4 regions of the Mesorhizobium sp. M0145 genome follow, and region 2 is predicted to be linked to each of the others. Evidence: predicted binding sites of a transcription regulator. Region 2 holds the regulator's gene; each other region holds the start of a gene.
The links. The regulator PhoB, encoded in region 2, activates phosphate uptake and scavenging genes when phosphate is short. The targets are predictions, from matches to a motif close to TGTCATNNANCTGTCAT.
Positions count from the first base shown of each region.

Region 1: NKJ28_RS18290 (esterase-like activity of phytase family protein) is a predicted target of PhoB. The motif match lies at 2,529-2,545, and genes of this name have one in related genera.
Region 3: olsB (l-ornithine N(alpha)-acyltransferase) is a predicted target of PhoB. The motif match lies at 1,705-1,721, and genes of this name have one in related genera.
Region 4: NKJ28_RS17380 (RNA degradosome polyphosphate kinase) is a predicted target of PhoB. The motif match lies at 3,620-3,636, and genes of this name have one in related genera.

Region 1 covers NZ_JAMYTK010000012.1:47,456-54,876, forward strand. The annotation lists gene NKJ28_RS18285 (L,D-transpeptidase) at 15-803, shown strand; gene NKJ28_RS18290 (esterase-like activity of phytase family protein) at 950-2,428, opposite strand; gene NKJ28_RS18295 (TIM barrel protein) at 2,676-3,665, shown strand; gene NKJ28_RS18300 (sugar ABC transporter substrate-binding protein) at 3,708-4,766, shown strand; gene NKJ28_RS18305 (sugar ABC transporter ATP-binding protein) at 4,823-6,355, shown strand; gene NKJ28_RS18310 (ABC transporter permease) at 6,372-7,349, shown strand; gene NKJ28_RS18315 (MurR/RpiR family transcriptional regulator) at 7,346-7,421, shown strand, end outside.
Region 2 covers NZ_JAMYTK010000001.1:751,047-758,467, reverse strand. The annotation lists gene pstA (phosphate ABC transporter permease PstA) at 1-398, shown strand, start outside; gene pstB (phosphate ABC transporter ATP-binding protein PstB) at 395-1,198, shown strand; gene phoU (phosphate signaling complex protein PhoU) at 1,231-1,938, shown strand; gene phoB (phosphate regulon transcriptional regulator PhoB) at 1,955-2,644, shown strand; gene NKJ28_RS03790 (ROK family protein) at 2,654-3,898, opposite strand; gene xylF (D-xylose ABC transporter substrate-binding protein) at 4,185-5,225, shown strand; gene NKJ28_RS03780 (sugar ABC transporter permease) at 5,368-6,732, shown strand; gene NKJ28_RS03775 (ATP-binding cassette domain-containing protein) at 6,810-7,421, shown strand, end outside.
Region 3 covers NZ_JAMYTK010000001.1:374,513-381,933, reverse strand. The annotation lists gene grpE (nucleotide exchange factor GrpE) at 1-602, shown strand, start outside; gene olsB (l-ornithine N(alpha)-acyltransferase) at 766-1,641, opposite strand; gene NKJ28_RS01955 (response regulator) at 1,791-4,079, opposite strand; gene acuI (acrylyl-CoA reductase (NADPH)) at 4,168-5,157, opposite strand; gene lspA (signal peptidase II) at 5,209-5,685, opposite strand; gene NKJ28_RS01940 (TrmH family RNA methyltransferase) at 5,712-6,575, opposite strand; gene NKJ28_RS01935 (RsmD family RNA methyltransferase) at 6,576-7,421, opposite strand, start outside.
Region 4 covers NZ_JAMYTK010000011.1:52,587-60,007, reverse strand. The annotation lists gene ppx (exopolyphosphatase) at 1-1,346, opposite strand, end outside; gene NKJ28_RS17380 (RNA degradosome polyphosphate kinase) at 1,346-3,547, opposite strand; gene NKJ28_RS17375 (zinc-finger domain-containing protein) at 3,697-3,942, shown strand; gene NKJ28_RS17370 (FAD-dependent monooxygenase) at 3,962-5,194, shown strand; gene NKJ28_RS17365 (TIGR02117 family protein) at 5,424-6,095, opposite strand; gene NKJ28_RS17360 (metal-sensing transcriptional repressor) at 6,200-6,463, shown strand; gene NKJ28_RS17355 (cation diffusion facilitator family transporter) at 6,460-7,421, shown strand, end outside.

The DNA.
Region 1 (7,421 bases), on a different contig from region 2:
AAGCCGGGGGGCTCATGTCCGATATTCCGTTGTTTTTTGAGCGCCTGAACCGGCGCGCCTTTCTTGGTGCATCCGCTCTGGGCGCGGCCTCCGTGGCTCTTTCGTCGTGCACCACGACGGACGTGGCGGCGCCGCCGGTGCCCGCGGCACCAAGCGATCCGGCCCTCGGCGATGCCGCAAGCATGTATGCCGCGCGCATCGACGAGGGCTATCAACTGCCGGCAATCCCGGTAGCCAAGGTCGATCCGAAATTCGTGCGTCAAATCGTGGCCGACCCGACTGGAGAAAAACCCGGCACGATCGTCGTCGATACTTCCGAGCACTTCCTCTATCTGGTGCGCGACGGCGGCAAGGCAATTCGCTATGGCGTCAGCCTCGGCAAGGCCGGTTTCGGATGGACCGGCAGCGCCGTGGTTCAGGCGAGGAAGAAGTGGCCGGTCTGGACGCCGCCGCCGGAAATGATCCAACGCCGGCCGGAACTGGCGAAATACAAGGACGGCATGCCGCCCGGCCCGCAGAGCCCGCTTGGTGCCCGCGCGCTGTATCTCTTCCGTGACGGCAAGGACACGATGTATAGGCTGCACGGCACGCCGGAGTGGGACTCCATTGGGAAGAACGCTTCCTCCGGCTGTGTGCGCTTCATGAATCAGGACATTATCGACCTCTACAGCCGCGTCGATGGCGTCGTGCCGGTCTTCGTGCGCCCGAACCTGTCGGCCGCCGGGAAGATCGCCGCCGTGTCAAACAGGACGGCCGAGCCGATCGATGCAGGCGTGCCAAGGGACGCGGAGATGTTGAGGTAAGTGCCTTCGACTGGATCGTCAGTCGCAGGTTTTGCGATGCTTAGGACACCGTCCTTGCGCGGGCGAGCCGCAACTGAAGGGGCACGACCGCTCAATCGCGCCAGCTCAGGCGGACGCGCTCGGCGCCTCCGCCTGTATGGGTGCCGCTACTTCTTGGCGAGGCCTGGGAGCGTGACCTGATAGACCAGGAACATGGTGTCGACATCGGCGCCATCCTCGGCCTTGTAGGCCGCGCCGACCTGGAAGCCGTCCTGCGTGAGGAAGTCATTGTCATTGGCGACGAACAGGAAATAGTCGTCGGGCAGCTTCGGATCGAGGACGCTCACCACCGACATCGCCTCCCATTTCTCCGAAAGGTTGTTGCGGTCGTTGGGCGCGCCATTGTGCAACCCGAAGCGGCCGAGCTCGCTCTTGTCGTTGATGTCGATGAACGGCGTCAGCTTGGCCGGCGTCACCGATGGATCGAGCTCACCCTTGGGCGCCAGCGGCTTGTCCTTGTCGAACTCTGTGCCGGCGATATCGGTTGCCGCCGACACATCGACGACGCTGATCTCGCGATGGAGCGAGGTGTCGCCCTTCAGCCCCTGGCCGTTGCCGCTGTCGCGCGCCAGCATCAGGAAGGTCTTGTCCGACAGCGCCACGATTTCACTCTGCGCGGCGATCTTGGTTTTGCCCTTGGCATCGGTGAACACCGGCAGCGGCACGACATATTCATGCGCGAGCTTGAGCTGGCCGGGATCCGAGGCATCGTAGACCAGCGCGCGCGTGTTCTGGCGCGTCGAGGCGGAATCGCCGCCATCTTGTCTGGGTGCCGACTGCAGCACGGCAATCAGGAACTTGCCGTCCGGCGTCAGCGCCATGCCTTCGAGGCCCTGGTTGTTCTGACGGCCGGTTTCGGGATCCTTCGGATCGGGGTCTGCCGCGCCAGGTCCCGGATTGTTGGAAGCAAAGTTTGGCGTCCCGTGACGCATCGGGACAAGCGCCGCCGGCGGCTGCGTTGCCGACATCAGACGCCCATCGGCGGAGAAGCGGTAGATGTTCGGACCGTATTCGTCCGAGATGAACATCGTGCCGTCGGGCAGCCGTGCGATCGCTTCGTTATCGAGCGCGAGCTTGCCGTTGGCTTCGGGCAGGATCGGCATGTCGTCGGTCGCGGCACGCACGCCGTTGAGCGGATCGAGCCCGGTTGCGTCGGCGCCCTTGTCGTCGGTCAAAAGCATGGTGTCGGCAAGCGTCGCCCTGAGGCCCGACTGTTCCTGGCCGGCGGCTGGCACTGCACCCGGCGCGATCGGGGCGAACTCGATGGCAATCGTGTTGAGGCGCGGCCGGTAGTCGGTAGTACCGACGACATTGTAGCCGCGATCCGGCAACAGCCACAACGAGCCCTTGTAGCCGTCGGCGCCATGCGTCCAGCCGGCAGCATCGATCGACATCCCTGAGCCGGAGCCAAACGTCTCGCCGAACTTGTCCTTCTGGCTGGCCGGGATGCGGCCGACACCGACCAAGCCTTTGTTGACGAAGCTGACGCCGCCGACGGTCGCGGCATTTTCTGCCAAGGCCGGAGTCAAGGCGGTGAACATCGCCAGCGCGACGGCGAGGGACGCGGTTCGGTGCAGGTTTTTCATGGAAATCCTCTTTGTGACAAAGCTGCCGGGGCCCGAAAAAGCGCCGCGTCGCATCGAGGATGCCGCGAAAGCCTTCGGAGAAGCGATCTAGGACGCGAACATGATACTTGCGTGACAGTGCCGGGCTTGCTTGTCCCTCGTGGTCGCAACTGGCCTGGGTATGGCGAATTCGTCGTCGCCGAGCGAGCAATTAACAACTTTACAAATAATAGTTCTAATGTAAAGTTATGACAATGAAAGGTCCCCGATGACAGCCTATCGTTTCGCCACCCGCCTCAATTCCTTTGCCTCGCGGCCACAGGCCGAGTGGCCCGATCTTGTCGGCAAACCGTCCATGCTGCAAATGGCGGCACGTGCGGCGAAGGTTGCGGAGTTGACCGATCTCGACCTCAACTTCCCCGACCATGTCGATGAAAAGCCTGCGGAAATAGCGCGCAAACTCGGCGATATCGGGCTTTCCATCAATGGTTTCGCCATGCGCTACTACTCCAACCCGGCCTTCAAGCTCGGCGCCTTCACCAACCCGGATCCTTCCGTTCGCCGCGAGGCCATCGACCTGACCAAGGCCGGGATCGACGCCGCGCGCGAGGCCGGCGCCAGCCTGATGACCTTGTGGCTCGGGCAGGATGGCTTCGACTATGCCTTCCAGGCGGACTACGCAGCGCTCTGGCAACACGAAATCGATGGCATTCGTGAAGTTGCGGCGCATGATCCGGGCTGCCAAATCAGCCTTGAATACAAACCCAACGAGCCGCGCTCCTACAGCCTGATGCCGGATGCGGCGACGACATTGCTGGCGATCCGCGAGATCGGCCTGCCCAATCTCGGCGTGACGCTCGATTTCGCCCATGTGCTCTATGCCGACGAGCAGCCGGCTTTCGCCGCCGCCCTCGTGGCACGCCACAGCAAGCTGCTCGGCGTGCACCTCAACGATGGCTACGCCAAGCGCGACGACGGCTTGATGGTCGGTGCCGTGCATACGCTGCAGACGATCGAGCTGCTCAGGCAGATCGGCCGCGACGGCTACGCCGGCGCCATCTACTTCGACACGTTTCCCGATATGACCGGGCTCGACCCGATCCACGAATGCGAAGTCAACATCGCGACTGTCAAGCGCATGCTGCGCGTCGTCGATCGGCTGGACGGGGACAACCGCATGTTAGCCGCCGTCGACCGTCAGGACGCGATCGCGTCGCAAGCCATTATCCAGGAAGCCATGCTCGGCCCGGACAGCTGAAGCTCCGGCGCCATCACCGTTTTCAACCAGGGAGGAAAGACCATGAAATTTCTGCTTGCCACCGCCACCGCTGCCCTGATGGCGCTGTCTATAGGCTCGTCGTTTTCCGCGGACCTCGCGCCGCTCAATTCCGACACCGAGAAGGATCGCATCGACTGGTCGCAGCTCGAGGCCAAGTTCGGGGCCTTCCCCAAGCTGCCCGAGGGCACCAAGGCGGGTGCGGTCTCCAAGACGCTGACCAACGAATACTGGCGCTCGCTGGGAGAGGGCTACAAGTCGTTCGGCGACCGCACCGGCGTGCCCGTGGTCTACCAGGCGGCGCAGAGCGAGGGCGACCAGCTCGGCCAGCTCACCATCGCCGAAGGCCTGGTCACGCAAGGCTACAACGTGCTGCTCGTTTCGCCGCAGACCGACTCCAACCTGCAGCCGATCATGGAACAGGCCAAGGCAGCCAATGTGCCGGTGGTCAACGTCAACGACGCGGTCATCCCGCAGGCTGAGCACTATGTCGGCAATGTCCAGCGCGACAACGGCGTGCGCGTCGCCAAATGGTTCATCAAGAACCGGCCGGATGGCGGCAAGGTCGCCATCGTCGAAGGCCAGGCCGGCGTCTACGCCGCCGTCCAGCGCACCGACGGCTTCAAGACCACCATCACCGAAGCCGGCAAGTTCGAGGTCGTGGCCAGCGTCCCCGGCAACTGGGATCGTCAGACCTCCTACGACGCGGCCACCAACATCCTGCAGCAGCACCCCGATCTGATCGGCTTCTATGCCAACAATGACGGCATGGCGCTGGGCATCGTCGAGGCGGTCAAGGCTGCCGGGCTGCAGGACAAGGTTGCGGTCTTCGGCACCGACGGCATCTCCGACGCCTATGCCTCGATCCGCGCCGGCGAGCTGACCGGCACCGTCGATTCGTTCCCGGTGCTGACCGGCGAGGTGGCGCTGGAATCGGCGCTGCGACTGGTGGCCGGGCAGAAGCTGCCGCGCGTCGTCGCCACGCCGCAGGCGCTGATCACCAAGGACAATGCCGACCGCTACTCTGGCGCCGGCGACGCCGTGCGCAAGGCGCTGCTCGAGGACGCGGCAGCGGGCCAGTAGAGCAGGGCCGGCAGGTGCCGGCCTTGGGTCGGCACCTTGCCTGGAGAACCGAAGCAATGTCAGTCATCTCCCGGCTGCAATTCGAGGGCATTTCCAAGGTGTTTCCGGCCGTGCGGGCGCTGAGCGATGTGTCCTTTTCGGTCGGCGCCGGCGAAATCCATGGGCTGCTCGGTGAAAACGGCGCCGGCAAATCGACGCTGCTGCGCATACTGTCAGGCGTCTACCGACCGACGGCGGGAAGCGTGCTGATCGATGGCAAGCCGGTGACGCTGAACAATCCGGTCGCCGCACGCGCCGCGGGCGTGGCGATGATCCATCAGGAATTACAGCAGGTGCCACGCCTCAGCGTCGCCCAGAACATGTTTCTCGGCCATCCGTTGACGCGCGGCGGCGTCTTCGTCGCACGGCGCGAGCAGGAAAGCCGCGCTGCGGAAGCCCTGGCCGCCATCGACCCGACCATCGATCCGGCAGCCCCGCTTGGCAGCCTGAAGGTGGCGCAGCGGCAGATCGTCGAGATCGCCCGGGCGCTGCTCGACCGCGCCAGGATCGTGGCGATGGACGAGCCGACGTCGAGCCTCACGCCGAGCGAGTTCGAACGGCTGGCGGAAGTCATTGCCGGTCTGGCACGCGACGGTGTCGCCGTCGTTTATGTCTCGCACAAGCTGGACGAGGTGTTCGGCATCTGCGAGCGCGCCACTGTTATGCGCGACGGCGTTGTGGTCGAAACCGTCGATCTCGCGCAGGTGTCGGAAAAGGCCGTCGTTTCGATGATGGTCGGCCGCGAGCTTGCCCAGGAACAACACCGCTCGCATGCTTCCCCCGAGATCAGGCTGAGCGTGCGTGGCCTCGCCTCGGCAACCAAGGTCCGTGACGTTTCGTTCGACCTGCATCGCGGCGAGGTGTTGGGCATTGCCGGCCTGGTCGGGTCCGGCCGCACCGAGCTGCTGCGGCTGCTGGCCGGCGCCGACCGGGCCTCATCAGGCACAATGGAGATCGACGGCAAGGCGATAAAACTTTCCAGTCCGCGCGACGCGATCGCGGCCGGCATCGGCCTGGTGCCCGAGGAGCGCAAGCGCGAAGGCATCGTGCCGTTGCGGTCGATCTCCAGCAACATGGCGCTGGCGTCGATGGGCGTGTTCGCGCCGCGCGGCCTCATCGACCATCGCCGGCTGAAGCGCGTGGCAGCCGAGAAGATGAAGCGAGTCAATCTCAGGCCGTTCCTGCTCGATCGGCCGATCCGCCTGTTCAGCGGCGGCAACCAGCAGAAAGCGATCATCGGCCGCTGGCTGGCGGCGGGAACGCGGATCCTTCTGTTCGACGAGCCGACGCGCGGCATCGATGTCGGCGCCAAGGCGGAGATCTACCACCTGATCGAGGAGCTCGCCGCCGAAGGCCATTCGGTTATCGTCGTTTCGTCCGAGTTGCCTGAGGTGATCCGGCTCGCCGACCGCGTGCTCGTCATGCGCGACGGCATGGTCGCCGCCGAACTGGGCCGCGCAAGTCTCAGCGAACACGCGATCGCCGCGCACGCCATACCCCAAACGGAGATTGAGGCCGGCAAGGCGCAAGGCCATCGGGCCGGTGCATAACGGACAGGACCAGCGGATGACCGATATAACCCAACACACAGCAGCGCGCCCAAGGGCAGATTTCCTGCACCGGTTTTCCGTGCGCGACGCCGGCACGCTGATCGGCCTGGTGGTGATCCTTGCCGTCTTCGGGGCGCTGGTCCCCGGCTTTTTTGCCGAGCGTAACCTGATCAACATCCTGCAGCAATCGAGCATCAATGCCTGCCTGGCGTTGGGCATGACGCTGGTCATCATCTCGGGCGGCATCGACCTGTCCGTCGGGCCGACGGCAGCCCTTTCGGCGGTCATCTCGGCCTCGATGCTGGTTGCCGGTGTGCCGTTTCCGCTGGCCATCGCCGCTGGCTTCGCCATCGGCCTTGCCTGCGGACTGCTCAACGGCGTGCTGGTCGCCTATGTCGGGCTGCAGCCCTTCATCGTCACGCTGGGAACGCTCAGCACCTACCGGGCGCTGGCGCTGATCTATACCGGCGGCAATCCGGTGCTCGGCCTGCCTGCCGGCTTCCGTGCCATCTTCAACGGCTCGCTGTTCGGATTGCCGTTGGCGGTCATCATCGTGGCGGTGGTCGCGCTGATTGCCTGGATCATCCTCAAGAAGACGCCGTTCGGCGAATATCTGCTCGCCGTCGGCGGCAATGAGGAGGCGGCCTACATAGCCGGCGTGCCGATCGCCCGCACCAAGATCGCCGCCTATATGATCTCGGGCCTGCTGGCAGCGCTTGCAGCGCAGATCCTGATCGGCCGGCTGGGTGCGGCCGAACCCATTCTGGGCAATCTCTGGGAGCTCGACGCCATAGCAGCGGCGGCGATCGGCGGCGCCTCGCTGATGGGCGGCAAGGGCAGCGTCGTCGGCACCATCCTGGGTGCCGTCATTCTTGGCAGCATGCGCAACGGCCTGACGCTGATGAACGTGCAGTCCTTCTATCAGCTCCTGGCAACTGGCCTTATAATCCTCGCCGCGATGCTTATCGATCGCGTGACGAGGGGACGTGGATGACCTTGACCGGGCTGGACCTGAAAGCAGTAGGACCGCGCATTCGCATGATGATGCCGCATCTGACGCCGCTCG
Region 2 (7,421 bases):
TTCCGGTGGTCGTGCGCACCACTGAAGACATGCTCAGCCTGGTGCCGAACGCGTTGCGTGAAGCCGGTGCCGCGATCGGCGCGCCACGCTGGGTGGTGATCCGTTCGGTCGCCTACCGCGCCGGATTGTCCGGCATCGTCACCGGCATATTGCTGGCGATAGCACGCATTTCCGGCGAGACGGCGCCGCTGCTCTTCACCGCGCTCAACAACCAGTTCTGGAGCAGCAATATCAACGCGCCGATGGCCAGCCTGCCGGTGACCATCTTCCAGTTCGCTCTCAGCCCTTACGAGGAATGGCAGCAACTGGCGTGGACCGGCGCACTCATAATCACCCTGACGGTTCTGGGCTTGAGCATCCTCGCCCGCAGCCTTACCGGACGCAGAGAGGACAGATGACACAGATGTTGTCCCCAGACATGACGATGGCCGAAACGGTAGCCGAGAAGACGAAGATCGAGGTCAAGAACCTCAACTTCTACTACGGCCAGAGCAAGGCGCTGAAGGACATCAGCCTGTCGCTGCCCGAGCGCAGCGTCACGGCCTTCATCGGCCCTTCGGGTTGCGGGAAATCGACGCTGCTGCGTGTGTTCAACCGCATCTATGAGCTCTACCCAAAACAGACGGCCGAGGGCCAGGTGCTGCTCGACGGCAAGAACATTCTCGACCGGTCGCAGGATCTCAACCTCCTCAGGACCAAGATCGGCATGGTGTTCCAGAAGCCGACGCCGTTCCCGATGTCGATCTACGAGAACATCGCCTTCGGCGTCAGGCTCTACGAGAACCTCGGCAAGTCCGAGATGGACGGCCGCGTCGAACAGGCGTTGAAGCGCGCCGCGCTGTGGAGCGAGGTCAAGGACAAGCTCAACGCCAGCGGCTTGAGCCTGTCCGGCGGCCAGCAGCAGCGGCTCTGTATCGCCCGCACCGTGGCGGTGAAGCCGGAAGTCATTCTGCTCGACGAACCGGCTTCGGCGCTCGACCCGCTGTCGACTGCCAAGATCGAGGAACTGATCGACGAATTGCAAGCCGACTACACGATCGTCATCGTCACCCACAACATGCAGCAGGCGGCGCGCGTGTCGCGCCAGACCGCCTTCATGTATCTGGGTGAACTGGTCGAGTTCGACCGGACCGAGAAGATCTTCACGTCGCCCCGCGAGAAGCGCACGCAGGACTACATCACTGGCCGCTTCGGCTGAGCCATTCCGATCATGCATTTGAGGACAGGATCATGGGCGAACACACAGTCGCTTCTTTCGACGAGGATCTCGAGCAGATCAGCAAGCTGATCCGCGACATGGCCGACCTCGCCGGTTCGATGGTCGGCGGGGCGACCAAGGCCCTGTTGAATTCCGACAACGTGCTGGCGCAACGCGTCGTTTCCGACGACGCCATCATGGATGCGCGTCAACGCGAACTGGACGACCGCGCCATCACCCTGATCGCCAAACGCCAGCCGATGGCCCACGATCTTCGCCATGTGGTCGGAGCGATCCGCATGGCGGGCGACCTCGAACGCATCGGCGACCTTGCCAAGAATATCGCCAAGCGCGTGAGTGCGGTCGGCCTCAGCGCCACGCCGCGGGACCTGTCGCATTCCATCGACGCGATGGCGCAGCTGGTTCTCATCCAGGTGCAGGGTGTCATCGAGGAATATGCTGCAGGCGATGCGGCCGCGTTGGCCAAGCTGCGTGCCGCCGACGAGCGCATCGACGTCAAATACACGTCCGTGTTCCGCGAGCTCTTGACCTACATGATGGAAGATCCGCGCAACATCACCGCTTGCACGCACCTGCTGTTCTGCGCCAAGAATCTGGAGCGGATCGGCGACCATGTCACCAACATCGCCGAAAATGCGTATTATGTGCTGACCGGCGAGCAATTGCCGGTCAATCGTCCGAAGCAGGACGAAACGACAATGTCCGCACCGGTGACATGATGGGGGTGCCCAGCCGATGATCGCACCACGCATAATGGTGGTGGAGGACGAGGAGCCGTTGGGTGTGCTGCTCCGCTACAATCTCGAATCCGAAGGCTACCAGGTCGAGGTGGTGACACGCGGCGACGAAGCCGAGATCCGTTTGCAGGAGAATGTGCCCGACCTTTTGGTGCTCGACTGGATGATACCAGCGGTTTCCGGCATCGAGCTCTGTCGTCGGTTGCGGGTGCGCCCCGAAACCGAGCGGCTGCCGATCATCATGCTGACCGCGCGCGGCGAGGAGAGCGACCGGGTGCGCGGTCTTTCGACCGGCGCCGACGACTATCTGGTCAAACCGTTTTCGACACCGGAATTCATGGCCAGGGTCAAGGCGCTGCTGCGGCGCGCCAAGCCGGAAGTGCTGTCCAGCGTGCTGAAGGTCGGCGACATCGTGCTCGATCGCGAATCGCACAGGGTCTATCGCAAGAAGAGCGAAATCAGGCTCGGGCCGACCGAATTCCGGCTGCTCGAGTTCATGATGCGGCATCCGGGCCGTGTCTTCTCGCGCAGCCAGTTACTCGATAATGTCTGGGGCGAGACAATCTACATCGACGAACGCACCGTCGACGTGCATGTCGGGCGGCTGCGCAAAGCCGTCAACAACGGCCGGATGCCGGATGTCATCCGCACCATCCGCGGTGCCGGCTATGCGATCAGGGAAGATTGACCCGCCTGGTCAGGCTACGTTCTTTCTGACGCTGGGCCTCATTTGCGCGCCCGGCGCGAAAATCTCCTGGTCGACGAAGCTTAACGCCCGCATCGCGCAGCCTTCGCGGATCAGCGGCAATTCGTTCGGCTCTGTATCGAAGGAGATCGAGCCTGAATGCTGGCCGCCGGCGGTCTGGGCGATTGCCTTCCGCAAGGCCGGCTCGATCAGATCGAAGGCGGCGGCACTGGCGCCGACCATCGCGACCGGTGCCGGATCGATCAGCGCGAACAGCGAGCCGAGACCGAAACCCAGCGCTTCGCCGGCCTTGCGGTAGGCCTCGCGTTCCGGCCCATCTTTCTCGCGCGCCTGGGCCGCCAGTGCTCGCATGTCGGCGTCGCTGACGTCGGCGACCGGTTCGCTGTCTTCGCTCATCTGCCTGGCGTTGCGCCAGATGGCGTAGTTGCCGGCATAGGCCTCGATGCAGCCGCGCCGCCCGCAACGGCAGAGCGCGCCGCCCGGACGATGGATCATGTGGCCAAATTCGCCGCCCGAGGAATGCGTCCCGGTGAACAGTTCGCCCTTCAGCACCAGCCCCATGCCGATGCCATGCGAAAGCAGGATGGCGATGAAGTCGTCGCGATAGCGATCCGGATTGCGCCAGCGCAAAGCCACCGCCATCATGTTGCAGTCGTTCTCCACCGTTGCCGGGATGCCGAATTCGTCCTCCAGCATGTCGGCAAAGGCGATGTCGGTCTGCGGCGTGATCGGCGACCACAGCATGGCGCGTGCAGGGGAGTCGGTAATGCCCTGAATCGCCAGGGCGATGCGGGCGACACTGCGGACGTCAAGGTCTGGATCCTGCAGCCGGCGCCGGACGATGGCCATGCATTCACGGATCAGCTCGTCGCGCGGCATGGTCAGCGTGTCCAGCCGGCGCTGTTCCTCGGCGACCACCTGTCCCGTATAGTCGATAATGGCGGCCGACAGGAAATTCAGCGACAACACCACGGTCAGCACCGCCGCCGCTTCCGGGTTGAGGGCGAGGCCGACCTGCGGACGACCGCGTTTCAACGAAACGGGCTCGCTTGCCTTGCTCTCGGCGAGGATGCCTTCCCGTATCAGGTCGGAAGAGATCGCCGATATGGTCGAATGACTGAGGCCGGTGGTAGCTGCGATCTCAGTACGCGATGGCTGGCCGGCCCGGCGCACCGCCGAGATCACCATCGCCCGGTTGCGCCGGCGCAAATCGTCATGGCGGATTCCGACCGACATTGTTTTGCTTTCCTCCCGGTTGCCGCGGCCGCTCATGAACCGGAAGCCGTCGGTAATGTCCGACAAATAGTGTCGGATGCAGGCAAATAGTGTCAGATGCAGGTGGCGCTGTCATCGTTTATTCCGACGCTCGAAAAAACTCGCAGAGTCATCAAAATCCATCAGAATCGATGTTGACAGCAGCCGGAGATCGGGCCAGTATTTTTTCGAGGCTCGAAAAAATTAGAGCTTCTAAGCTGGTCTTTGAGCCAATTGGTCACGCCGTACGCGGCGCAGGGAGGATATGATGAAGAAATTCACGACCGCCATTCTGGCGGGTGTCGCCATGACGCTGGCGCTGGCGTCGGTGGCGCAGGCTAAAGACAAGGTCATCGGCGTTTCCTGGTCGAACTTCCAGGAAGAGCGCTGGAAGACCGACGAGGCCGCAATGAAGGCGGCCATCGAGGCCGCAGGCGACAAGTATATTTCCGCCGACGCACAGTCCAACCCCGGCAAGCAGCTCACCGACGTCGAGAGCCTGATCTCGCAGGGCGCCAACGCACTGATCATCCTGGCGCAGGACGCCTCGGCCATCGGGCCGGCCGTGCAAAAGGCACTGGACGAAGGCATCCCGGTCGTCGGCTATGACCGGCTGATCGAGAACAAGGACGTGTTCTATCTGACCTTCGACAACAAGGAAGTCGGCCGCATGCAGGCCCGCGAAGTCTTCAAGGTGAAGCCGGAAGGCAACTACGTCTTCATCAAGGGTTCGGGTTCCGATCCGAATGCCGATTTCCTGTTTGCCGGTTCGATGGAGGTGCTGAAGGAGGCCATCGACGGCGGCAAGATCAAGAATGTCGGCGAGGCCTATACGGACGGCTGGCTGCCGGCCAACGCTCAGAAGAACATGGAACAGTTCCTGACCGCCAACGACAACAAGGTCGATGCCGTAGTCGCCGCTAATGACGGCACTGCCGGCGGCGTCGTCGCCGCGCTGACGGCGCAAGGGCTGGCCGGATCGGTTCCGGTTTCGGGCCAGGACGGCGACCACGCCGCGCTGAACCGCATCGCGCTCGGCACACAGACCGTGTCGGTGTGGAAGGATGCGCGCGAGCTCGGCAAGAATGCCGCCGAGATCGCCTCGCAACTGGCCGACGGCAAGCAGATGACCGACATTGCCGGCGTGAAGGATTTCACCACGCCCGGCGGCAATACCGTCAAGTCGCTGTTCCTGACCCCGGTCGCCATCACCAAGGACAACCTCAACGTCGTCATCGACGCCGGCTGGATCAAGAAAGAAGAGGTCTGCGCCGGCGTGACGGCTAGCGCTGTTGCAGTCTGCAACTGAGCCGACGTTTCCGAGAAGTCCGAACGCCGCGGCCGCTCGCCGCGGCGTTTTTTCAACAAGAGTTGTTTTTCCGCTTCCGGCGGATAACTTCTAGGCTGCTTCCGGCATCCGCGGCAGACGGCAACCCGGCGGGAGAAACATCATGACCGACACGACGCCCAACACGCCGGTAGACAGCACGGCAGACCGGGCACGGGAATCCGAGCTCGGCATCGTTGCCCGATTTCTCAAGGCAACCGAACTCGACACGCGCATGCTCGGCATGATCGGCGCGCTGCTGGTCATCTGGGTCGGCCTGCATGTCATTTCCAGCGTACGGCTCGGCGTCAATCCGTTCGACTTCGACAGCCGGACCTTCCTGACGCCACGCAATCTCTGGAACCTGTCGGTGCAGACTTCCGCCGTGGCCATAATGGCCGCCGGAATGGTGCTGGTTATCGTCATGCGCAATATCGACCTGTCGGTCGGTTCCGCCGAAGGCCTGATCGGCGTGGTCATGGGTTTTGCGCAGGTGCATTTCCTGGTGCGAATGGTCGGTCTGCAATTAGGCAACCCCTGGATCTGGATCCTGGCACTGGCCATCGGCCTGGCGCTTGGCCTTCTGATCGGAGCGTTCCAGGGATACATCATCGCTTATCTCGAGGTGCCGGCCTTCATCGTGACGCTGGGCGGCCTTCTGGTCTGGCGGGGTGCCGCATGGTGGGTCGCCAGTGGGCAGACGATTGCGCCGCTGGATGCCACTTTCCAGCTGATGGGCGGCGGACCGACGGGTTCGATCGGTGCGCGATGGAGCTGGATCGTCGGAATTGTCGCGTGCCTGGCGGTTGTGTTCATGCTGCTCAACGGGCGGGTGCAGCGCAAGCGGTTCCGCTTCCCGTTACGCCCGATCTGGGCCGAGACGTTCCTCGGAGCCGTCACTTGCCTTGTCATCATGGGCGCCATATGGCTTGCCAATTCCTATCCTTGGCCGGTCGGCATCGTGAACAGATATGCGGCGGCCAACAATATAACCGTTCCCGAAGGCGGGCTGTTCATCGCCCATGGCATCGCCATACCCGTGCTGATGGCTGTAGCCGTAGGGCTGATCATGACCTTCATCGCCAAGCGTACCCGTTTCGGCCGCTATGTCTTCGCCATCGGCGGCAATCCGGAAGCAGCCAACCTTGCCGGTATCAACACGCGCTGGGTGACCATGAAGGTGTTCATGATCATGGGCGTGCTGGCGACGATCGCCGCAGCGATCTCGTCAGCCAGGCAGAACTCGTCGACCAATGCGCTGGGCACGCTGGACGAGCTCCTGGTCATCGCGGCGGCGGTGATCGGCGGCACGTCGCTCGCCGGCGGCTCCGGCACAGTGCTCGGCGCAATGCTCGGCGCGCTTTTGATGCAGTCGCTGCAGTCCGGCATGGTGCTGCTCGGCATCGATTCGCCGCTGCAGAGCATCGTTGTCGGAGCCGTGCTGGTGGTCGCGGTGTGGCTCGATACCGTCTATCGCAAACGGGTCTGAGCATGATCCCGCAAGGTGGAAACCGGTTTTCGTACAACTTGATGCTCAAGCAGGATCTATAGGGAGGAAGGACGAGCATGGCAGACAAAACCGCTCCCACGCCGCTGATCGACATGCGCAACATCTCCATCGCTTTCGGCGGCATTCGCGCCGTCGACGATGCCTCTGTCGACCTTTTCCCGGGCGAGGTGATGGCTTTGCTCGGTCACAACGGTGCCGGCAAATCGACGTTGATAAAAATCCTGTCCGGCGCCTACAAGCGCGATGCGGGCCAGATTTTCGTCAACGGCGAGGAGGCTTCGATCTCCAATCCCCGCGACGCCAAGAAGTACGGCATCGAGACGATCTACCAGACGCTGGCGCTGGCCGACAATGTCGATGCGGCCGCCAACCTGTTTCTCGGCCGCGAGCTGATGACCGGCTGGGGTACGCTCGACGACGTCGCCATGGAGGCCGAGGCGCGCAAGGTGATGGGCAGGCTCAATCCGCGTTTCCAACGCTTCAAGGAGCCGGTGGTAAAGCTTTCGGGCGGCCAGCGGCAGTCGGTGGCGATCGCCCGCGCCATCCTGTTCAATGCTCGCATCCTGATCATGGACGAGCCGACGGCGGCACTCGGGCCGCAAGAGACGGCGCAGGTCGGCGAACTGGTCAGGCAGCTCAAGGCCGACGGCATCGGCATCTTCCTGATC
Region 3 (7,421 bases), 380 kb from region 2:
ATGAAGCCGAGAAGACCGAGGCTGCCGCGGAGCCGAGGGAAGGTGGCGTCGACGGCGACTATGAAGCGCTTGTGCGGCTTCTGAAGGAAAACGAAGAGCTGAAGGATCGCGCGCTGCGCGTCGCGGCCGACATGGAGAACTTGCGTCGCCGCACCGCCCGCGACGTCCACGATGCGCGCGCCTATGCGGTTGCCAATTTTGCCCGCGACATGCTTTCGGTGTCAGACAATCTGCGCCGTGCGCTGGATGCCATCCCGGAGGAGGCCAAGGCTTCGGGCGATGCCGGCTTCAAGGCGCTGATCGACGGCGTCGAGATCACCGAGCGCGCCATGCTGTCGGCGCTGGAACGCCACGGCGTGAAGAAGCTCGAGCCCGAGGGCGAGAAATTCGATCCGAATTTCCACCAGGCGATGTTCGAGGTGCCCAATCCCGACGTACCGGCCAACACGGTCGTGCAGGTCGTGCAGCCCGGCTATTCGATCGGCGAGCGTGTTCTGCGGCCGGCCATGGTCGGCGTCGCCAAGGGCGGCCCCAAGCATGTCGCAAGCGAAGCGCCAGTGGAGCCGGGGCCGGTCAACGAGCAGGCTGAGAAGGATGCGTGAATGGTGAATGGTGAATAGTGAATGGTTAGTAGTGAATGGTTAGTAGTGAATGGTGAGTAGTGAATGGTGAGTAGTCAATTGCTGCTCCAGCAGTCAGTGCTAGGTTCTATTCACTATTCACTATTCACTATTCACTATTCACTATTCACTCACTATTCACTACTCAGGCCGCAAACCGCTGCGCTTCTCCGCCATAATAATTGACGTAGCGGGCGCCGATCTCCTTGACCGGCATCACCACGAACACGTCGACCGTCGAGAATTCACGGTCGATGACGCAACCGTCGCCAATGCGCGCGCCGACGCGCAGATAGCCCTTGACCAGTGGCGGCATCGCGGCGATCGCCGCCTTGGTATTGACCGCCTCGATCGGCATCAGATCCATGGAACAATAGCGCCCGGCGACGGCACGCACGTCCCAGGATGAATTCGTCCGGCAGTGGTGGGCAAGATAGGTCAGCGCCTCTGCATGTGCCGCCGGCACGGTGCCGTGGAACGACGCGCAGCCGGTCATCACGCCGATGCCGTAATGGTTGATGTAGGCCCAGATGCCTTGCCACAGCGCCTCGATGGTGCGCTTCGAGCGGTATTCCGGCAGAACGCAGGAGCGGCCGAGCTCGAGGAAGCGCTGGCCGGGATGCCGCGCGATCAGCTTGGTCAGTTCGAATTCACCTTCGGAATAGAAGCCTCCGGCGGCCGCGGCAATCTCCTGCCGCAGCAGGCGGTAGGTGCCGACGATGCGGCGATGCTCGGGGCCGGAAAGCGAAGTATCGAAGACCAGCAGATGGTCGCAGAGGGGATCGAAGCGGTCGGCATCGCGGCGGTCCTGCATCTGGAACAGGTCCTTCCTGGCACCAAGCTCGTCGTAGAACACCCGGTAGCGCACTTCCTGCGCGGCAGCGATCTCGGCCTCGTTGCGGGCGAGCCGCACTTCGAGATTGCCGATGCGGCCGAGCGATGCGCCTTTTATGACGGCATCGGCGTTCCGGCCGACGAGCAAAGGCCCGCTGGCGTTCGGCCGAGCATCACATTCCGGCATGACTGTATGCACGAGTGATTCTCCTTCGAGCCATCCCTCTTGGCACGGGGATACGGTGTAGGTGCAACAGGATTGTGACAGTACCGTGATACGCCTCTGCGGGCAATACTTCGTCGGCTGGGTAATCTATCAACCGTCTATGTTGTGCCTCAGGCGGCCGCTTGCCCTTCGACCGCATGAACCAGGGCATCGGGGTCGAGCGGCTTGGTGACGAAGCCGCTGGCACCGTGAGCGAGCACGGCGTGGCGGGTCTTTTCCTGGCTGTCGGCCGACAGCACCATGATCGGCACCGGCGGCACCGCGGTCTCCTCCTCATGGCGGCGGATGGCGGCGATGGCGTCCAGGCCGTCCATGACAGGCATATGCAAGTCCATCAGCACCACGTCGTAACGGTGCTTGTGGCCGGTGCTGATGACCGCCTCGACGGCGGCCTTGCCGTTGCCGACCACTTTCACGCGATGCCCGGCCTTCAGCAGCGTGGCGCGGGCCAGCATGGCGTTGATGTCGTTGTCCTCGGCGATCAGCACCGACAGGCCCTGCTGGCGGGCGCCAATGGCGTGCCCCGCCTGCGCGCCGCGCTTTTGCAGTTGCGGCTCGGCGATGACCGGCGCGTGGCTGGTCAAAAGCACGCGCAGCAATGTCTCGCCGCGCACCGGCCTCGCAAGGAAGGTGGCGTAACCATTGGCACGGAACTCGCCAAGCATGCCACGGTCGGTCGGTGCGATCAGCGTCACTGCCTCGCAATCGGCAAATCCGCTCTGGCGCAGGCGCCTGAGCAGCCTGCCGTCGCTTTGCTCCATGGCAGCATCAATCAGCAGCACGTCGCAGCTCTCGGCGAAAGGGGTGGCCTGGGCGGCGGCGGTGGCCAGATCGACCGTGCCGCCATTGGCGCGAATGGTGCGGGCGAGGGCTTCGGCCTCGACCAGGTTCTTCGATACGATCACCGCATGCCGGCCCGACAGCGCGTCCTGGCGGATCTGCGGCGCCTCGACGGCGGAAATAGCGGGAATCTCGAAGACGAATTCGGACCCCTGGCCAAGCCGGCTCGACACAGAGATAGTGCCGCCCATGGCGATCACCAGGCGTTTGGAAATGGCGAGACCGAGGCCGGCACCGCCATGCGCACGGGTCGAGGTGCCGTCAGCCTGTTCGAAGTCCTCGAATATGCGCTCCATGTCCTCCTCGCGCAGACCGGGTCCGGTGTCGGTGATGGTGAAGCGGATGCGGTCGGTGGTTTCGGTGCGGACGCGGGCGATGCTTGCCAGGACGCCGCCGCTGTCGGTGAACTTGACGGCGTTGCCGATGAGATTGAGCAGCACCTGCCTGACCCTGCCGGGGTCGGCGGTGATCAGCTGCGGCACGTCGGGTTCGACATGACAGCCGAGGCCGATATCCTTGGCAAAAGCCCGCGCCGCCAAAAGCTCGACGACATTGTCGGCGATCTCGCGCACCGACATCGGCTGCGGTTCGGGATCGAAGCGGCCGGCCTCGATCTTGGAGTAATCGAGCAGGTCCTCGATCAGCGCCAGCAGCGCGCTGGCCGAGGTCGAGATGGCGCCGACATAGGTCCGCTGCTCGGGCGAAAGGCTGGTGTCGGCGAGAAGCCGGGCCATGCCCATGATGCCGTTCATCGGCGTGCGGATCTCGTGGCTGACGGTGGCGAGGAAGCGCGATTTGGCCTGGCTCGCATATTCGGCCCGCTCGCGGGCGGTGATCAGCGAGGATTCGGCGCGCTTGCGAGCGGTGATGTCGCGGGCGATGGCGCGATGCGAAACGGCGCCGCTGTCCTTGTCGCGCACCGACAGCTCGATCCAAGAGAACCAGCGTGGGCCGTCCGGCGTGCGAATGGCGACGTCGGTGGAACTCAGGCATTCATGGTCGGAAAACGCGGCGTCGGGGACGATGCCGACATCGATGCCTAGTTCGGCCAGGGTCTTGCCGGCAAGGTCGCGCTGGTCGGTTTCGACAAGGTCGGCGAAAACCTTGTTGGCGTAGACAATGTGGCCGTCGCGGTCACGATGGAGGACGAGATCGCCGAGTGCATCGATCAGCCCGCGAAAGCGCTCCTCGCTCTCCTGCATCTCCCACATGCGGTCGGCCAGCGTCTCGATTTCGGCGCGGCTGCGGGCGGTCGTGGCATCGAGCAGGGCCACCGCGCGGCGCTCGGTGCGCCTGTTGCGCAGATGCATGGCGAGCCCGGCGATGGCTGTCGCCAAAAGGCCGATGGTGATGAAGATCGGCGCCCCGGTCAGATGCGAAAAGCCTGCCAGCACGACGATGGCGACGAGCGTCAGGAAGGGCAGGCCTTCGCGGTTGGAGGCCGGCAGTTCCGGCGCCAGCGGTGGCGCGGCGACAAGCTGCCGTCCTGGCGCCGCGGGGGCCGTCCCGTCGGCCCGTTCGGCTGGTTCCGCCTCTCTGATGCCGGGTTCCGCAATCATACGGAACTCCTGCCAGAGAGAGCTTATCGAAGGTTGTGGTTGATCGCTCGAATTTTAGCGGTCACGCTCTTTTTTATCCCTTGGGGGCTCACATATCCACTACCACGCGGCCGCGGATCTTGCCCTCGACGATGTCATGCGCGGCGCCGATGATGCCGTCGAAGCCGATGCTCGTCGACAGGCTGGCAAGCTTTGCGTGGTCGAGATCGGCGCCGATGCGGCGCCAGGCCTCGAGGCGGACCGCCTTAGGCGCCATCACCGAATCGATGCCGAGCAGCGAGACGCCGCGCAGGATGAAGGGGGCGACGCTTGCCGGCAGGTCCATGCCGCCGGCGAGGCCGCAAGCGGCGACGGCGCCGCCATAGGAGGTCATCGACAGAACGTTGGCCAGCGTGTGACTGCCGACTGCATCGACGCCGCCGGCCCAGCGTTCCTTGGCGAGCGGTTTTGCCGGCTGGGTGAGCTCGTCGCGTGAAATCACTTCCGCGGCGCCGAGGTCGATCAGATAGGGGCTTTCGGCAGCGCGGCCGGTCGAGGCGATGACGTGATAGCCGAGGCTGGACAGGATTGAGACCGCGACCGAGCCGACGCCACCGGCAGCGCCGGTCACCACCACCGGGCCGCGATCGGGCACGATGCCGTGGCGCTCCAGCGCGATGACGCAAAGCATGGCGGTGTAGCCGGCGGTGCCGACCGCCATCGCATCATGCGGGCTCATGCCGTCCGGCAACGGCACCAGCCAGTCGCTCTTGACGCGGGCGCGCCCTGCAAAGGCGCCGAAATGCGTCTCGCCGACGCCCCAGCCGTTCAATATGACCTTTTCACCCTTGCGCCAGTCGGGATTGGAAGACGAGATGACGGTACCGGCGAAATCGATGCCCGGCACCAGCGGCCAGCGGCGGATCACCGGCGCCTTGCCGGTAATTGCAAGACCGTCCTTGTAGTTCACCGTCGTCGCCTCGACCGCGACAGTGACGTCGCCCTCCATCAGGTCTGCCTCGGTAAGCTCGGTCACCGCGACTGACTGGTTTTTCTCGGCGTCACGCGAAACGAGGATGGCTTTGAAGGTTTCGGGCATTTTTTCTCCTCGGGCTTGCAGATCAGAATGTGCGGCGCCAGGCGAGTGAGGTCAATCGCTCGACGCTCCGCGCCGCCAGCCAATGAGTTCGTCGAAGACGACCAGCACGGCACCGACCGAAATGAAGGCATCGGCGAGGTTGAAGATCGCGAAGGACCAGACCGGCGTGTGAAACAGAATATAGTCGATGACATGACCGTAGATAGCGCGGTCGATCAGATTGCCGAGCGCGCCGCCGACGATCAGCGCGAAGCCGATGCGGGCAAGCAGGTGGCCCGGCGGCGTGCGGGCCGCAAGGTAGAGCACGAAAGCGACCACCACAACCGCGACGACCACCAGGCCGGTGTCGCCGAAGGACGAAAACAGCGAAAACGCGATGCCGGTGTTGTAGGTGCGGTACAGCGCCAGGAAAGGCAGGAGATCGAGCTTTTCCTGAAAGGCAAGGCCGGTCTCGACCAGATATTTCAGCCACTGGTCGAGCGCTATCGCGGCGACAACCAGAAAAGCGTAGGGGCTCCAGGACTTCATAGTTTGCAGTTTCACGGTTTGGGACGTCACGATCGGGCATCCTCCGGGCCGAGCTTCAGCGCGCCGCGCCGGATCTCGAACAGCATGACGCCGGTGGCCACCGCAAGGTTGAGCGAATCGGCGCGGCCGGCCTGCGGTATCCGCAGCAGTTTGTCGCAGCTTGCGGCAAGCTCGTCAGGCAGGCCTTGCTGCTCGTTACCCATCATCAAAAGCACCGGGCCTTTTGAAAAATCGACCGAGCGGTAGTCGACCGCACCCTTCAGATGGGTGCCGGCGACGAGGCCGGGAAAGCTCGTTCGCCAGGCGAGAAAAGCTTCGGGCGACGCCTTGGCGACCGGCACGGCGAAAATCGAGCCCATGGTGGCGCGCACCGTTTCGACCGAAAAGGGATCGGTGGTCTCGCCGACCAAGATGACGCCCCTGGCCCCGACAGCGTCGACCGTGCGGATGACGGTGCCGAGATTGCCGGGGTCGCGGACGCGGTCGAGCGCCACCCAGACGTCGCCGTCACGGGCGCGGATGTCCTTCAACGGCAGGAATTTCTGCGAGAACACGCCGACGACCATTTGCGGATTGTCGCGGCGGGTGATGGCGACCAGCACTTTTTCCGAAACTTCAAGGACGGTGCCGCCGGCGGCGACCGTGCGCGCCGCGATCTTTTCAACCGCCGTATTGCCACGTCCGGCCTTGGCGAAGACCAATGTCCTGATCGACCAGCCGAGATCGAGCGCGTCGATGACCAGCTTCAGGCCTTCGGCCATGAAGGCATTCTGCTGGTCACGGAATTTCTTCAGCGCGAGCGCCTTGATGTCCTTGACCAGCGGGTTGGCGAGGCTGGTGACTTCCTTCACCTGCCCTGGCGCGCCCGCGTGCCGTTCGTACGCACTCATTCAGGCCACCCAGCGTGAGAACAGCGAGGTCGACAGCGCCCGACCGGCAGATTTCTCGCGGATGATCAATTCACCCGACTCGACCGTGCCGCCCATGCCGGCGAAGGTGTCGCGCATCACGGCATGGATGGCGAAAAAAGAGGCGCGGATCGAATAGGCGGTCAGCACAACAGCGAGCGGCTTCGGCGTCAGGATCGCGCGGCAGATATCGGTCAGCGCCGGCAAATCCTCGAACAGCTGCCAGACCTCGCCCTTCGGTCCGCGGCCATAGGCGGGCGGGTCGAACAGGATGATGTCGTAGCGGCTGCCGCGGCGCTCCTCGCGTTCGGCGAATTTCACGGCATCATCGACGATCCAGCGGATCGGCTTTTGCGACAAGCCCGCCATTTCTTGGTTTTCGCGCGCCCAGCCGATCGCCTTCTTGGAAGCATCGACGTGGGTGACCTCGGCGCCGGCACGCGCCGCCACCAAGGAGGCAAGGCCGGTGTAACCGAACAGGTTCAACACCTTCACCGGCCGTTTTGCCGCCGCGATCAGTCCGGCCATGTGGTCCCAGTGCGAGGCCTGCTCGGGAAAGACGCCGACATGGCGAAACGAGGTGAAGCGGCCGAGATAATCGATGCCGTCATGCTTCATCGGCCAGGTCTCGCCGAGCGGCGTCTTGGGGAAACGCCAGCGGCCGATGCCTTCCTCGTCGGTATCGCCGGTGAAAATGGCGTCGGCGCGCTCCCAGTCCCTGGCCGGCAAAGCCTTTTGCCAGATCGCCTGGCCCTCCGGCCGAACGATGCGGTAGGGGCCGTATTGCTCGAGTTTTTCTCCGGCGCCGCTGTCGAGCAGCGCGTAGTC
Region 4 (7,421 bases), on a different contig from region 2:
ATTGCCGCGCTCAGCAAATAGACGACGCGCAGCAGCGCGGCCAGCACTCGGGCGCGCTCGAGATAGCGCTGTGTCGCCAGTCCGCGGATTTCCGGAGCGGCTTCATTGAACACGCCCTCATGGCGAAACAGGCTGACAAGCGCCAGGAAGGCACGGCCGGGATGGTCGACACCAATAAACGAGGCGTGAGCGATGATGTTGAGCGATTGCTTGCCGCGATATTCGGGATGGGCACGCCAGCCGATATCGGCGAGCAGGCAGGCGGCGTGGCGGTAGCGCGCCTCATCCCTGGTCTCGTCGATGCCGAAGGCGGCGAACGCCTTGCCGGTCCACTCGACAAGCTCATGCGCGTGGTCGACCGAGCGCGAGCGCAGGCGGGCAAGCTCTTCCGCCGCCGAGATCAGCGGATCGGCTTTCTGCTCGGCCTTGTCGAGCAGCGAATAGAGAAAGCCCTCGCGCACGCCCAGCGCCGACACGATGATCTTCGACGGCTGCATCGCCGCCATGATCTCCTGCAGCACGATGGCGCCATAGGGCAGCAGCGAGCGGCGGTTCTTGGAGATGCCCTCGATGCCTTTGATCTTATCGATCTCGGCCTTGGCGACCTGCCGGAGGAAGTTCGCGGCGCTTTCGATGCCGATCTCGTAATGGTGCATGACGCCGAGCGGGTAGTTGGTCATTTCCATGTGCAGCCGGGCGAGGTTTCGCCAGGTGCCGCCGACCGTGTAGAACGCCCTGCCCTGCCCGCCCTTCAGCAATTTCGCCCGCGCCAGTTGCTCGCGCGTGATCCTTGCCGCCTGGGCCAGCGAGTTCTTCGCCATGTCCTGCAGGCGCAAGCCGCCCAACGGCAGCGTGATGCCGTCACCGATCGTCTCACCATCGATGTCGATCAGTTCGAGGCTGCCGCCGCCAAGGTCGCCGGCAATGCCGTTGGCCGGGTGGAAACCGGAGATGACGCCGAGCGCCGAATAATGGGCTTCCTCGCAGCCGCTCAGCACCTGGATCTCGGTCTTGAGCACATCCTCGGCGCGGTGGATGAAGTCGGGGCCGTTGACGGCCTCGCGAGCGGCGGCGGTCGCCAGCACATATATGCGCTCGGCGCCGGCCTGGTCGGAGAGCGCGCGGAAGCGGCGGAACTCTTCCATCGAGCGCGTCACCGCCTCGGGATCGAGTTTTCCGGTCGAAACGATGCCGCGGCCGAGGCCGGCCAGCATCTTTTCGTTGAACAGCAAGGTCGGCGAACGCGCCAGCCCCTCATAGATGACAAGACGGATCGAGTTCGATCCGATATCGATGATGGACAGCGGTCGGCGGTCCTGAAGCCGGCCCTGGGACGCTGAAATCATCAGCCCGTCGCTGCGTTCTGTTTCTTGCGGCGTTTGAACTGCGCGATGCGCTTGGGCGCATGCGACTTCAACGCATCGCCCCGTCCGGACAGGCTCGGATTGGTCATGAAATATTCCTGCGCGTTGAACGGTTCCTCGCCCTCCTCCAGCACAACGCGCCGGGAGGTTCCGTCAGCCAATACGTCGAAACTTTGCTGGTTGTCCATGATGTTGCCGAGCATGATCTGGCCGAGCACCTGTTCGTGCACAGTTGGATTGGTGATCGGCACCATGGTCTCGACACGGCGGTCGAGATTGCGCGGCATCAAATCGGCCGAGGAGATGTAGACGATCGCCCCGTCCGATGGCAGGCCGTGGCCGTTGCCGAAGCAGTAGATGCGGCTGTGCTCAAGGAAACGGCCGACGATCGACTTCACCCTAATGTTCTCCGATAGGCCGGGCACCTGCGGTCTCAGGCAGCAGATGCCGCGCACGACGAGATCGATCTCGACGCCGGCGCGGCTGGCATCATAGAGGGCATCGATGACGATCGGATCGACCAAGGCGTTCATCTTCATCCAGATGCGGGCGGGCCTGCCCTCCAGCGCGTGGCTGATCTCGTCCGAAATGTGCTTGAGGATGCGGTCGCGCAACGTGAACGGCGATATGGCCAGCCGCATCTGCTCGGCCGGTTCGGCATAGCCGGTGATGAAGTTGAACAGCTGGGCGACATCGCGCGCGATCGTCGGGGCGGTGGTGAAGAAGGACAGGTCGGTGTAGATGCGCGCGGTGACCGGGTGGTAGTTGCCGGTGCCGAGATGCACGTAATTGCGCAGCCTGCCATCCTCGCGCCGCACGACCAGCGACATTTTCGAATGGGTCTTCAGTTCGAGGAAGCCGAAGACGACCTGGACGCCGGCTCGCTCGAGGTCGCGGGCCCAGCGGATGTTGGCTTCTTCGTCGAAACGCGCCTTGAGCTCGACCAGCGCTGTCACCGACTTGCCGGCCTCGGCGGCGTCGACCAAAGCGCGTACGATCGGGCTGTCGTTGGAGGTGCGATAGAGCGTCTGCTTGATCGCTACCACTTCTGGATCGGCCATCGCCTGACGCAGGAACTGCACCACGACGTCGAAGGATTCGTAGGGGTGGTGGACGATGATGTCCTTCTCGCGGATCGCCGCAAAACAATCGCCGCCATGCTCGCGGATGCGCTCGGGGAAGCGCGGATTGTAGGGCGTGAACTTCAGATCGTCGCGGGCGACGGCGACGATCTCCGAGATCTGGCTGAGCGCCAGCGGACCGGTGAGCACGCTGATCCGGCTTGCCGAAACGCCAAGCTCGCCGGCGACGAAGTCGCGCAGTTCGGGCGGCATCAGCCGGTCGAATTCGATCCGGATAACCGAGCCGCGGCGGCGGCGCTTCAGCGCCGTCTCGAACAGGCGCACCAGATCCTCGGACTCTTCCTCGACCTCGATATCGCTGTCGCGGATGATACGGAACGTGCCGGAACCCTTGACCTCGTAGCCCGGGAACAGCTTGCCGATATAAAGGCCGACCGCCTCCTCGAGCGGGATGAAGCGGACATGGCGCTTGCGATCCGGCAAGCGGATGAAGCGCCTCAGCGCCACCGGCAGGCGCAAAAGCGCGCTCATTTCCTCGCCGTTCTTACGGTGGCGCAATTGCAACGCCATCGAGAAACCGAGATTGGGAATGAACGGGAACGGATGCGCCGGGTCGATCGACAGCGGCGTCAGCACCGGAAATACCTGCTCCTGGAAATGGTCCTCGAGCCAGATCTTCTCGTCCTTGCTCAGCGCATCGCGGGTGATGCTCTCGATGCCTTCCTTGTCGAGCAGCAGCATCAGCGCCGAAAGGCTTTTCTGCTGGTCCTCCTGCAGGCGCTCGACCTCGCGCAGCAATTGTTCAAGCTGCTGCTCGGGCGTGCGCCCATCCGGGCTCTTCAGCACGATGCCCTCGCGCACCTGGCCGGCAAGACCCGCAACGCGGACCATGAAGAACTCATCGAGGTTGGCGGCCGATATCGACAGGAAGCGAACACGCTCGAGCAGCGGATGATTGGCGTTCAGCGACTCTTCGAGCACGCGCCGGTTGAATTGCAGCCAGGAAAACTCGCGGTTGACGAAGCGGTCGGGATTGCCGCCTTCGCGGCTCGCCGCCTCGACGGTGATGAATTCGTTCTGCACCGGCTTCAGTTCGTTCATGGTTTCCGCTCTTCCCACACCGTTCGACAACCATAGCCTTAACCGGCTTAACTTATCCTCTGACAGGCTTTTGCGACAGTTTCATTTCATCGATCTTGCAAAGAGACGGGTTATGATCCAGATGCAATCGACAAGATCAGGAGACGACGATGGCAGGCGGTTCCATTCCCCATTTCCAGAACGATGCGGGCTATCCGGCAATCGACATCGGCGTCAAGGAATTCATGTGCACCGGCGCCAATCCGCCTTTCGACCACCCGCATGTATTTCTCGACATGGGCGACGACAATGAAAAAGTCTGCCCCTATTGCTCGACGCTCTATCGCTATTCGCCGAAGCTGAAGGCGTTGGAAACGCAGCCGCCGGGCTGCCTCTATCTCGACCAGGCCGCCTGATTCTTTCGCGACAAGCCTGATGCAGGAAACGCAGTCCCGGCAGGTGGTCATCGCCGGGGCGGGCGTCGCCGGGCTGACCGCGGCACTGGCCTTCGCCGAGCGCGGCTATCGGATAAAACTGTTCGAACAGGCGCAGCACCTCGAGGCTGCCGGCGCCGGTATCCAGCTTTCGCCCAACGCGACGCGCATCCTACGGCAGCTCGGCGTACTCGATCGGCTGCTGGCTACGGCGGTGCGGCCGGAGGCGGTCGTGCTCAAGGATGCCGCCACGCTGCGCAAGCTGGCGCGCGTACCGCTTGGCCAGGCGGCCGAAACGCGCTGGGGAGCGCCCTATCTCGTTGCCCACCGCGCGGATCTGCAGTCAGCGCTGATGCAGCGAGTTTCGGAGCAGCCCGGTATCGATCTGATCGCCGGCGCGCGGGTGACCGACATCGCAGCCGGATCGAAAGGTGTTACCGTCACTGCATCGGCTGATGGCGACACGGTCGAGGCTGGCTGTCTTTTGATCGGCGCCGATGGCGTCTGGTCGTCGGTGCGAGAAACGATTGCCCGCAACGCAGCCGATTTCCGGAGAAGCCGGTTTTCGGGCGAGCTTGCCTGGCGCGCCACGGTGGCCGCCGACAGCCCCGCTGGACAAACCTTTGCGGCGATCGGTGCGCCCGATTGTGTTACTGCATTCCTCTATTCCGGCTTCCATATGGTCGCCTATCCGGTCAGCCGTGGCACTGCCTTCAACCTCGCTGCCTTCACAAAGGGCGAGCGCATCGCCGAGGGCTGGTCGGGGCATGCCGACCCCGCCATTCTCGCCAGCGCCATGCGCGGTACCGCGCCGGCGCTGGTCCGTCTGGCGAGCGAGGCCGCGCCATGGACGGCATGGCCGATCCACACCGTCGAGCAGCGGCGGTGGACGACGCCGGAAGGCATCGCGCTGATCGGCGATGCGGCGCATGCGATGACGCCGTTTGCCGCACAGGGCGCGGCGATGGCGATCGAGGACGCGGTAACCCTTGCCGGTTTCGTTGCCACCTCGCCTGCCGATCTCAGCAGCGCGCTTGTCGCCTGGGAACAGGCGCGGCGGCCGCGCGTCGCCCAGGTCGCCCGCCGCGGCGTCGTCAACCGCCTCGCCTGGCATGCGGCCGGGCCGGTGGCGATGGCCCGCAACCTGTTCCTGGCGATGCGCTCGCCCGAAAAACTCGCCGCCGATCTCGACTGGCTCTATGGCTGGCGGGCGTTGGACGATGGCGCGCGATGATACGCACGACAGGCTGGAGGGACAGCGCCCTGGACAGCACCCCTCTCTGTCCTGCCGGACATCTCTCCCACTTGGGGGGAGATTGGCCATCACATTGGCTTTCGCCAATCTTCAAGGTTGCATGACCTAGCAAGGCGCCGAAGCCGCTAATCTCCCCCCTCGTGGGGAGATGTCCGGCAGGACAGAGGGGGGCGCGAAGGATCGCGGCGTTGATCAGCCGGAACCCTCTTCAATTGTAAAGCCGCATCGACAGGCCGAGCGAGGCCGGCAGCGGATTCCACCAGCCGGTGCGCAGCCCGGCCGTGCGCAGTGCCGCCGCCGTCCAGGTGTTGCAGCCGATCAGCGCGTTGAAATGACCATTGGCTTCGAAGAACCGATCGAAGCGGGAATAGGCCGCACTCTCGATCGGGATGGCCCCGTTCGGCCCCTGCCGGAAGCTTGCCGCAATGTAATCGAGCAGCGCCGTAAACCGCTCCTCGCCGATGTCGAAGCCAGCGACGTCGCGATGCGGCTCGGCGATGTCGACGGAAATGTCGACATGCATTGCCGAGGCATCGACCGTCAGCGCCTTCATCACCGGCACCGCCTTCAGCTCCGACCAGGTCGGCGTCTCCAGATAGAAGGCGCGGCCGCCCCAGCCGAAGACGATGTAGCGGACCTCCGCCACGTCTGCTGGAATGCCGGCATCGACCAGGAAATGGAAGCGCCGGCGCACATCGTCGTCGACCGGGATGGCGATGTCGGTGTGGATCGGATTTTGCAGCACCAGGATACGGTGGCTTGTGCCGATCGGATCGGCAACGGCCGCCGGCCAGAGCGGGCGCGGCAGCAGCGTGCCCAGCGCCACCGCAAGGACTGCTGCAACGACCAGCAGGCCAAGAAAACGGGCAAGCTTCTTCATGGGAAAGGCATAGAACAAGCCATGCTCAAGGTGAAGCCCCTCCGAAAGGTGCACAGCTGACTTAGAGCTTGACGCGTATCCTCCCTGGGAGGATACGCTCAAGCATGTCAGATCACCTCCACGCCTCGCATCCTTCCATCATAAAGCGCCTGAAGCGCGCGCAAGGCCACCTTGCGGCGGTGCTGGCGATGATCGAGGCGCATCGCCCTTGCGTTGACCTGGCGCAGCAGCTTCATGCCGTCGAAAGGGCCATCAGCAGCGCCAAGCGCGAGCTGATCAACGATCACATCGAGCATTGCCTGACGGACAGCGTCGAAACCGGCGGCAACTCGCTGGCGGAACTCAAGCAGCTGGCGAAATATCTATGAATTCCATCGTAGCCCCCATTCTGGAATGGCTCGGGCTCGGCTCGCACGCCGCACATCATCACGGCGGTCACGGTCCGCACGGTCACAGCCATGGCGTCATCGACGCGACAATTGCCACCACCGACCGGGGCATCTGGGCAATCAAATGGTCGTTCGTGATCCTGGCCATCACCGCGGCATTGCAGATGGTCGTGGTTGCGTTGTCGGGGAGCGTGGCATTGCTGGCCGATACGATCCATAACATCGGCGATGCGACCACGGCGATCCCGCTATGGATTGCGTTCGTGCTGGCGCGGCGCAAGCCGTCGCGGATCTTCACCTATGGCTTGGGCCGGGTCGAGGATCTGGCCGGCATCATCATCGTGCTCATCATCCTGTTCAGCGCTGTAGTCGCTGCCTACCAAGCCATCGACAGGCTGATCAATCCACAAGTGGTGACACACCTGGGCTGGCTGACTGCGGCGGGTATTGTCGGCTTCCTCGGCAACGAGGCGGTTGCCGTGTTCCGTATCCGCGTCGGTCGCGAAATCAACAGCGCGGCACTGATTGCCGACGGCTACCACGCCCGCACAGATGGACTTACCAGCCTTGCCGTGGTCATCGGAGCCATCGGCGTTTGGTTCGGCTTTTCCTTGGCCGATCCGATCGTCGGTCTGCTGATCACGATTGCGATCTTCGGTATCGTCTGGCAATCGGCCCGCTCGGTGCTGACCCGCATGCTGGATGGAATCGAACCCGGTGTGATGGACGAAATCCGACATGCCGCCGAGCATGTTCCGGGCGCGCGCATTGTCGATGCCAAGGCGCGCTGGATCGGTCATAGATTGCACGCCGACATCGCAATTGCCGCGGACGGAACCCTGCCGCTGTCGGCGGCGAACAAGATCGCCGCAGCGCTGAAGGACGAACTATCCCAGCATATGCCGGCCCTGGCTGAGGCGAATGTGCGGTTTTCAAC